DNA from 3 places in the Streptomyces sp. TAA486 genome. Region 2 is predicted to be linked to each of the others. Evidence: riboswitches for the same ligand, from Rfam matches in the RefSeq annotation. Region 2 holds a riboswitch; each other region holds the start of a gene.
The links. A riboswitch is a leader RNA that binds a small molecule or an ion and turns the genes downstream of it on or off. The one in region 2 is predicted to bind cyclic di-AMP.
Positions count from the first base shown of each region.

Region 1: linked by a shared signal. The riboswitch ahead of I004_RS0100725 (NlpC/P60 family protein) and the one ahead of I004_RS35730 (peptidoglycan DD-metalloendopeptidase family protein) in region 2 are both predicted to bind cyclic di-AMP.
Region 3: linked by a shared signal. The riboswitch ahead of I004_RS37465 (transglycosylase family protein) and the one ahead of I004_RS35730 (peptidoglycan DD-metalloendopeptidase family protein) in region 2 are both predicted to bind cyclic di-AMP.

Region 1 covers NZ_AUEV01000001.1:139,494-142,764, reverse strand. Annotated here, with positions in the region: gene pcrA (DNA helicase PcrA) at 1-1,433, opposite strand, end outside; cyclic di-AMP (ydaO/yuaA leader) riboswitch at 1,600-1,802, shown strand; gene I004_RS0100725 (NlpC/P60 family protein) at 1,810-2,895, shown strand; gene I004_RS0100720 (hypothetical protein) at 3,037-3,271, opposite strand, start outside.
Region 2 covers NZ_AUEV01000018.1:161,086-164,356, forward strand. Annotated here, with positions in the region: gene I004_RS0124105 (Rieske (2Fe-2S) protein) at 1-556, opposite strand, end outside; cyclic di-AMP (ydaO/yuaA leader) riboswitch at 1,316-1,474, shown strand; gene I004_RS35730 (peptidoglycan DD-metalloendopeptidase family protein) at 1,813-2,757, shown strand.
Region 3 covers NZ_AUEV01000003.1:265,883-269,153, reverse strand. Annotated here, with positions in the region: gene I004_RS0107925 (thiamine pyrophosphate-dependent enzyme) at 1-685, shown strand, start outside; gene I004_RS37465 (transglycosylase family protein) at 953-1,972, opposite strand; cyclic di-AMP (ydaO/yuaA leader) riboswitch at 2,032-2,210, opposite strand; gene I004_RS0107915 (response regulator) at 2,487-3,271, opposite strand, start outside.

The DNA.
Region 1 (3,271 bases), on a different contig from region 2:
ACACCGCCGACGACCTTGTACGGCAGCCCGACGCGGATGAAGACCTCTTCGAAGACACGCGACTGTGCGTTCGTGCGGTAGAAGACCGCCACGTCGCCGGCCCTGGCCTCGCCCGCGTCGGTGAGCCTGTCGATCTCGTCGGCGACGAACTGCGCTTCGTCGTGCTCGGTGTCCGAGACGTAGCCGGTGATGCGGGCGCCCGCGCCGGACTCCGTCCACAGGTTCTTCGGACGGCGGTTCTCGTTCCGCTCGATCACGGCGTTGGCGGCGCTGAGGATCGTCTGCGTGGAGCGGTAGTTCTGCTCGAGGAGGATCGTCGTGGCGTCCGGATAGTCCTCCTCGAATTGGAGGATGTTGCGGATCGTGGCGCCGCGGAAGGCGTAGATGGACTGGTCGGCGTCGCCGACCACGCACAGTTCGGCCATCGGAGGGGCCGGCCGCTCCTCCTGCTCCTCGCCGACCTCCTCGTCCTCGGCGCGGGGCTGCCGTCCGGCCGGCTCACCGGTGCCGACGAGTTCGCGCACCAGCATGTACTGGGCGTGGTTGGTGTCCTGGTACTCGTCGACGAGGACGTGGCGGAAACGGCGCCGGTAGTGCTCGGCGACGTCCGGGAACGCCTGGAGCAGATGGACCGTCGTCATGATGATGTCGTCGAAGTCCAGCGCGTTGGCCTCGCGCAGCCGCGACTGGTACATCGTGTACGCCTCGGCGAGAGTCTTCTCATAGTTGTCGGACGCCTGCCCGGAGAAGTCCTCGTCGTCGATCAGCTCGTTCTTGAGGTTGGAGATCTTGGCGCTGAACGCCTTCGGCGGATACCGCTTCGGGTCCAGGTCGAGGTCCCGGCACACCAGCGCCATCAGCCGCTTGGAGTCGGCCGCGTCATAGATCGAGAAGGACGAAGTGAAGCCGAGCTTCTTGCTCTCACGGCGCAGGATGCGTACGCACGCGCTGTGGAAGGTGGACACCCACATCGACTGGGCGCGGGGGCCGATGAGTTCCTCGACGCGCTCCTTCATCTCGCCGGCCGCCTTGTTGGTGAAGGTGATGGCGAGAATCTGCCCGGGGTGGACATGGCGTGCCGAGAGGAGATGGGCGATGCGGTGCGTGAGCACACGGGTCTTGCCCGAGCCGGCGCCCGCGACGATCAGCAGCGGCGAACCGGAGTGCACGACGGCCGCACGCTGCGACTCGTTCAGCTCCGCCAGCAGCGCTTCCGGGTCGACGACCGTACGGGGTGAGCCGCCCCGGTGGTACGACGACGAGCCTCCCGTGCCGCCTCCGTAACGGCCACCGGGGCCTTCGCCTGAGCCGTTTCCGGGGCCGCCCGAAGGCCCGTCGGAACTGCTCGGGCCGTCCTGCCCGGGGGAGGCACTGTCCTGCGCGCGCACGGGTGCGAGGTCCGCCAGAAAGCTGTCGTCGAAGAGGCTGCTCATCGTCGGAGAAGTCTAGATTGCCGCGCCGACACCGCACCGCCACCTCCCTCACGGGATAACGAACAGATATCGGACGTATCACCTAACGGCCTTCACAGACGCCCCACATCTCGCTACCGTGCCGTGCCAGGCGGTCCGCACCAATCGCCGGCGAAAGCGTCGGCACGGGCCGCCTCCGCCGAATCCGACGGTCATCCGAAGGGCTCTGCCCACGGAGCCGGGGACCCACCGCGCACGCGCAAGTCCGGCGTACGCACCCGGGGTGAATCGGGAAGTCGCACCGCGGAAGCACCGCGCACGACCCGTAGGGCAGCCTTCCGAGAGCCCGAACCCGTCAGCTAACCCGGTAGGCGGTTCACGGAAGGAGCTGCCGGTCTTGGCGTCACATCGCAAGCCGCGCGCCCGAATACTGAAGACCGCCTCGACGAAGCGCGGAGTGCTCGGGATCACCACCGCCGCGCTCGCCTCCGTCTCCCTGCTCTCCCAGAGCGCTCAGGCCGCACCGGACGACGGCAAGCCGTCGATCTCCGAGGTCAAGAAGAAGGTCGACAAGCTCTACCAGCAGGCCGAGACCTCGACGCAGAAGTACAACGCGGCCAAGGAGAAGGCGGACGCCCAGCGCAAGAAGGCGGACAGATCCCTCGACGAGGCGGCCGAGCGCACCGCGAAGCTCAACGACGCGCGCCGTACCCTCGGCAACTACGCGACGGCGCAGTACCGTTCCGGCGGCATGTCCCAGACGGCGACCCTCCTGCTCACCGAGGACCCGCAGCAGTTCTTCCAGCAGACGCACGTGCTGGACCGGATGAGCGGCCGTCAGAAGGAAGCCGTCGCCGACTTCGAGAAGCGGCAGAAGGCGGCGCAGAGCAAGCGGGAGCACGCCACCGAGGAGCTCGCGTCGCTCAACGCCTCCCAGCAGGCGCTGAAGAAGAACAAGCAGGAAGTGCAGGACAAGCTCTCCGAGGCACGGAAACTGCTGTCGAAGCTGACGGCCGAGGAGAAGGCACGCCTGGCGGCGATCGAGAAGAAGAAGCAAGAAGCGGCCCGCAAGGCCGCGGAGCGCGCCGAGGAGGCGCGCCAGGATGCGGGCAAGGGCGGCGGGGGCTCGCAGTCGGCGCAGACCGAGAAGGTCCTCGCCTACGCCAAGGCGCAGTTGGGCAAGCCGTACGTGTGGGGCGCTACGGGCCCCACCTCCTTCGACTGCTCCGGCCTGACACAGGGGGCGTGGAAGGCGGCCGGCATCTCGCTGCCCCGCACGACGTGGGACCAGGTCAAGGTAGGCACGAAGGTCGCCAAGTCCGAGATGAAGGCCGGCGACCTGGTCTTCTTCTACGACGACATCAGCCACGTCGGCATCTACGTCGGCGGCGGGCAGATGATCCACGCACCGAAGCCGGGTGCGGACGTGACCTACGAGGACGTCAGCTACATGCCGTTCCACTCGGCGGTGCGCCCGGGCTGACCGCGAGCCACCCCGTCCGTGCGCCCGGTCCGCGGCACCGCGGACCGGGCGCAACCCTGGGAGTACCGGGGGACGTACGGGGAGGTGCGGCGGCTCAACCCTCCGCCGATGAAGGCGACTTCAGGGCCTTCGTCGCGTCCGTCAGGTCCAGAGGACGGCGATGAAGATGTTCGCCACAGTCAGCGCGCCGACCGTGCCGAAGAGGGACGAGGGCACTTTCTCCTCGTCCCTCTTCACATACACCAGGCCCAGGATCACCAGGAGCAGCGTGAGCTTGATGCCGATCTTGACGTTGTTCACCGGGTCGTCGCCCGCCTGATTGAGGCCCACGAGGACCATCCCGGTCACCAGCATGGTGAGTGCGCCGTGCAGCATG
Region 2 (3,271 bases):
GGTGCCCTCCGAGCGCGCCGCCGACCGAGACGGCCGCGAGCCCGGCGTACCCGAGGGCCCGCCCGCGTACGGAACGGCCGCGCACGCGCGCGCCCAGCGAGGACGCGTACAGGAGGATCGCGGTGGAATTGGCGAGCGCGTGCACGAGGCCGACGCGCATCTGCGGTTTGCGCAGCTCGGCCCAGTCGACCCATCCGGTCACCGCGGCGGGCACGGCGGCGACGAGCCCTGTGGCGATCAGCATCGCGGGCGCGTAATGCCTGCGCTTGCCAGGAATCAGGTCCAGGACGGCGGCGGAGAACCATGTGCCGAGCGGGATCTGCACGAGGGCAGGATGCAGAGGGTGGCCCAGCCAGTGGCCGTGCAGCAGGTCGCGGTCCTCGTCGCTGAGGGGGAGTGCGTGCACGGCTCGCTGGATTCCCTGGACGGGAGGGTCCAGCCGTGTGTCGTGCTCGGTCTTCTCGATGGCGGCGAGCACGCGTCCCTGCCGCTCGGAGTCGGGCAGCACGGAGCGCAGCGCGCTGGCGCAGGCAAGCAGCTTCTGTGAATAGGACATACAGCCCGGTTCCCGTCAGGAACGGGAACAAACCGTGACATGGAGGGCACGGCGGGTGGGTGGTCGGGTGCTTGGGCCGGTCGGATTGCGGCAGTCGGCCCGGCCTCGCCCGGTCGCGTGGAGCCGGTTGGCGGAGGGGTGCGGGTGCGGGACGGGCGGCCCGCAGCTGCCTCGATGGTGCACGCGGCTCGTGGGCTCGGTCTCCCCCAGCGGGACGAGGACGTGGCTCGTCCGTATGCGGGTCTGGTGCACGCGACGTCTGCGGAGTCGCCCCCATCGTCGTGCCGCCGAACTGCCGCTGAACGACCGTGTGCCGCAAGGGTGTTCGCCTTGGGCTGCGGGTGGGGCCCGCGGGGGTCGGGGCAGTTGTCGCGGGTGCGGTCCGTGTCGGCGAGGCCGGGGTGCGTACGGGCCGGACCGAACTGCCGCAGTGAAGCGCCCGTTCGGCGTTCCGGTCGGTGTGCTGCTCCCCGGCGAGACATCGGGTCGGGACACCAAGCAGAAGGAACCGCCCTTCACGGACGGTTCACCCGTCACGCACCGCGACCCCACGAGCGATGCTGGGTGACCGCGTGCCCCAATTGGTCCTTACTGTCCAGGAACCTGCATGTCATGCAGCTACAAATCTCACCGGAACCGCTTGGAATCTCAGCTGCGGCTCTATTAACGTTCCATAACGCAGCGCGGTCGTCACTGCCGTCACGAGAGACGGCTCCGTGCGCCGTCGCCGAATCCTGAAAGTGCACCACCCCGAGCCACAACTCGATATCGCTGCACCAAGGGAACCGGGGAACCACCCCCTGCCACACGGCAGGGATGGGGTGAATCGGCAAGTTCCGCCCACGGGCGGGCAGTTCGTAGGAGACCTTCCTGCTCCGAACCCGTCAGCTAACCCGGTAGGCGAGAAGGAAGGAAAGGAGAACGCCCCCGTGGCGTCCAACAGGCATGCCCCCGAGGGCACGTATGACCCGTACCTCGACGACGAAGAGTCCGACAGATACGGCCAATACGGCTCTTACGGCAACGACGACCCGCACCAGCAGTCCGGCAGCTTCGACTACTTCGAGCAGGCCGACCGGTACAGCCAGTTCGACGCGTCGGGCCAGTACGGCCAGTACGACGCGTACGCCTCGCAGCTGACCGAGACGTACGGCACGGACGGCACGTACGGGTACGGGACCGACGGGGCATACGCCACGCAGGAGTTCGCGGCGCCCTCGCCCGAATACGGCACGTACGACTTCGGCCAGGGCGAGATGCCCCCCGTGCCGAACGCCTTCGACGCCGCCGCGGGTGCCGCCCCCGGCGAGGAGTGGAACCCCACCGAGGACTCCGTGCGGCCCGTACGCGGGCGGCACAAGCTCGCCAAGCAGCGCGGCGGCAGCATGGCCCGCAGCAGTGCCGTCCTCGGCGTCGGCATGATCGCTGCGGTGGGCGCCGGCGGAATCGCCACGGCGCAGGAGAAGCCCTCAACGGCGATCTCCATGCCGGACGTGGCGGAGAAGGCCAAGGAGCTCCCGGGCGTCAAGCTGCTCGCCGGCGGTTCCGAAGAGAACGTCGCAGGTCAGCCGCTCACGCAGGCGGCCCTCACGGCAAGTGACGCCAAGGAGGGCCAGACCGACGCGGGCGAGGCGCTGCGCTCCCGCATCCTCCAGCAGGCCCAGTCGCAGCAGTCGCAGGCCGAGGCCTCCGCGCGCGACGCAGCCATCGAGGAGGCGCAGGCCAAGGCCGCGAAGGCCCAGAACAAGGCCGAGGCCGAGAAGCGCCAGAAGGCGGAGGACGCCCGCCTGGCCAAGCTCGCCAAGAGCTTCAAGCTTCCCGTCTCCGGCTACCAGCTCACCTCTCAGTTCGGCGAAGCCGGCAGCCTGTGGTCCAACGGCCACACGGGCACGGACTTCGCGGCCTCCTCCGGTACGCCGATCCGCGCGATCCACTCCGGCACGATCAAGGAGGCGGGCTGGGCCGGCTCGTTCGGCTACCGCACCATCCTCCAGCTGGACGACGGGACGGAACTCTGGTTCGCCCATCAGTCGTCGATGAACGTCTCGGCGGGTCAGAAGGTCCGTACGGGCGAAATGATCGGCCGCGTCGGCTCCACCGGGAACGTCACAGGTGCTCACCTGCACCTGGAGGTCCACCCCGGCGGCGGCACCGCGATCGACCCGGCCGCGTGGCTGCGGGGCAAGGGCCTCACGCCCTGACACCGCTGCGACGGGAGGGGCGGCCGTCCGCGGGCTCCCCTCCCGTACGCCACACCGACACCGTCACCATTCCCGACACCGCTTCGGCGGCGGTCCGCCGTCAGCGCCGACGTCATACGCACCCCTACTCGTACGCACGCGCATCACGCGCATAGGGCGTACGCACAGCGGTATACCCGCCCTCCGGGCGTACGCCGCATCTCACATCTCCACATGCACGACGACTGCCCGTCGCGATGACCTATCGCGCCGCCGCCGCCTCGCACCGTCGAGGTGCGCTGGACCACGCACAACTCGCCCATGCCCCTCGGCGTACACAAAGGAGGGGACGAGGCGGCGGCGGACGGGGGCCCTCTCCTGCGAGCACGGCCCCGCCCCCCAAGTGCCGGCGGCCCTGGTGGACCACCCCCCGACGCCAGGGCCGCCGGTCTTTCCATGCGCGGGTTCGCGAGGGACGTCGGGTTCGCGAGGCGATTCGTGAGGTGCGCGGGGCCGCGGGTTCGTGAAGTGCGCG
Region 3 (3,271 bases), on a different contig from region 2:
CGCGCTGCCCGAGTTCTGCACGGCGCTCGCCGAGTCCGCCGGCAAGGGGGAAGGCGGTGTCGTACGGGCGCCGGACACCGTGCGGCCCGTCGCCGAGAGGCCCGTGCCGCCCCCGCCGCCCGCGGAGGGGGAGCCGCTGCGCGCCGCACACGTACTGGCGGAGCTCGCGCGGCGACTGCCGGAGGAGACGGTGCTCGTGGAGGAGACCCCCTCCAGCCGCCCCGATCTGCACGCGCTCGTGCCGGCGCGGCGGCCTCTCGGGTTCCTGAGCGCCGCGATGGGCGCGCTCGGGTTCGCGCTGCCGGCGGCCATCGGCGTGCGGATGGGAGCGCCGGAGCGTCCGGTGGTGGCGGTCGTCGGCGACGGGTCGTCCCTCTACCAGATACAGGCGCTGTGGACCGCCGTGCGCTACAGGGTCGGCGTCGTCTTCGTCGTCCTCGCCAACGGGCGCTACGCGATCATGGACCGGCTCGCGGACAAGCACGAAAACACCGCACCCTGGCCCGACTTCGAGGAAGTCAGCGTCTCCGGCATGGCGAAGGCCCTGGGCTGCTCGGCGCGCCGTGTCACCGGACACGCCGAACTTCTGGCCGAATTGGATGCGCTGCTTCCCGAACTCCCCGACAGCACACGGCCGCTGGTTCTCGAAGTTGCCGTGCGCGCCGAGGAGACCTTCCAGCCCTGAAAAGGCCGCGGCAAAATCCGTTCCGTCGCCCGTGACAAGGAGGAACAGGGAAAGCCGATGGCGGCTCGCTCCCCGGAGGAAATCCGGTGAACGAGCCGCCATCGGCGTGGCGATGCGGTGGACCGCCGATTCGCCGAATCACTGATCCGCAGACGACTCGGAGAATCGCAGGAATGCTGAATCGCACCGCACATGTGTTGAGTTGTCGCCGGCCTTGTCGCCGATCCGGTCGCCGACCCGCGATATCGGATCCGGCGGACCGCTCGGTCAGTACGGTCCGTTGACGTTGTCGATCGAGCCGTACCTGGCGGCCGCGTAATTGCATGCGGCCACGATGTTCGCGACGGGGTCGGTCATGTTGTTGGCCGTTCCCTCGACGTGGTAGGAGTCGAAAGTCGGCTTGATGGTCTGCAGCAGACCCTTGGACGGGGTGCCGTTCTGGGCATTGATGTCCCAGTTGTTGACGGCGTTCGGGTTGCCGCCGGACTCCCGCATGATGTTGCGCTTGATGCCGTTGTAAGTGCCGGGAATGTTCTTGGACTTCATGATGTCCAGAGACTCGCGGATCCAGCCGTCGAGGTTGTTCCCGTACTTCGAGCCGGACGAGTGCGTGGCGCCGGCCTGCGGTGCCTTGTCGCGCTGCGGCTGCGAGCGCGAGGCCCGCGCCTCGCCGTCGAGGCTGAGCTTCTGACCCGGGCGGATCAGGTCGGGGTCGGAGCCGACGGTCTTCCGGTTGGCCTTGTACAGCCCCTGCCAGCCGCCCTTGGTGTCGTGCTCGCGGGCGATCGCGCTGAGAGTGTCCCCGGTCTCGACGGTGTACTTCTCGTCGCTCCTCGGGCTGTCCTTCTTCTCGGCCTTCTTGGGCTTGGTCTTCTCGGCCTTCTTGTCGGCGTCGCCGGTGGCGGCCTTCGCCTGCTTGCCGGAGTCGCCCGACAGGTCCGGAGCGGCGCTGTCCGCGCTCAGGCCGGCCTTGGCGCCGCAGGACGGCCAAGCCCCGGGGCCCTGGCTGTCGAGCACCTTCTCGGCGACCTTGATCTGCTCTTCCTTGGTGGCCTGGTCGGCGCTCTGGGCGTATTCCGTGCCGCCGTTGGCGGCCCATGTGCTCTGGCTGAACTGAAGGCCGCCGTAGTAGCCGTTGCCGGAATTTATGGACCAGTCGCCCGTGGACTCGCACTGGGCGACCTTGTCCCAGGTGTCCACGGAGGCGGCGTTCGCGGTGCCCGAGCCGATGAAGGGCAGGGCGATGCCCGCACCGCCCGCCGTAATGGCGAGGGAAGTGCGCGACACTCCGCGCGGGATACGGCGATTGGACTGACGACGGTGTCGACCGCGTCCGGACATAGGGCTGTTCCTCTCCTGCGCCTGCGAGGTGAGCTGTCGGATTCGGGCTGGAGCAGCCCGGCCGCAGCGAATGCGAGGGGGCATTCGCGTGCGGCTTCACCCCAAGCCGTGCGTTTCCAAGGGGGCGAAACGCGCGGCACTTACCTGGGTCCCCCGCTCCTGCCGGGCTGGGATTGCGTGATTTCCGCGGGCCGGTGGCAGGATTCGGCGTTCCGGCAGCGGACCACCGCACGGGAGACGCGGTGGGCTTGCACGTTAATCAGAAGGAATTCGTCACCACAAGAAAGGCGCAGAATCCACCGAAGATGAAGATCGCGGAAATTGGCATGTACGGGTTAAGGCATGCCGTTCCATTCGCCTTACGGGGCAAGGGAATTGAACGGACCGGGATGAGCGCGAAGTCGCCGATGTGACGCTGGTCACAACATTTCTGTGGCGCGAATCACGCTTTCCGCCCGATTTACGGACCGGCGTGTGCGGGGGCTTCGGGTCCGGACGCATCCACGCGGTGATAGCGGCGCTCCGGACGCCCGGTGGTCCCGTACCGCAGGGTGACCCGGGCGGTCCCGACGGAGACGAAGTGCTCCAGATACCGGCGGGCGCTCACACGGGACAGGCCGATGCGTCCGGCGCACTCGGAAGCGGAAATACCCGCGGGACCGGTCTCGGCCTCGAGCGTGGCACGCACCAGTCCGGCCGTCTGCTCGGTGAGGCCCTTGGGCAGCCGCGTACGGCCGGAGGGCCCGTCCGCCGTCACATGCGGGCGGTGCGCTCCGGACTCCTCGGTGCCGCTGCCGCCCGGGAAGCCAGGAGCGCCAGGGTCGCAGCCGGGGGCGGACGTGTCGCCGAACAGCCGGTCCACATCCCGCTGTTCCGGTGCCTGGAGAGCCGCAAGGGCCTCGCGTCGTTCCGCGAACCGGAGCAGCCGCTCCTTCAGCAGCTGCCCCTCGAAGGGCTTGATGACGTACTGCACGGCACCGCCGCGCTGCGCGCCCCGCACGGTCTCCGCGTCGCGGGCGGCGGTGACCACCAGCACGTCCGGGCCTTCCTCCGGCCCGCCGGTGCCGCGCAGCTCCCGCAGGACCTCCAGGCCGGGCAGGTCGGGAAGGTACATATCCAGCAGCACGAGGTCCGGGCGCAGCTCGCGTACGGCTGCCAGGGCGTCCTTGCCGCTGTGCACGGCTCCCGCCACGGTGAAGCCCGGCACCTGCTCGACGAGGGTGCTGTGCAGGCGGGCAACCATGA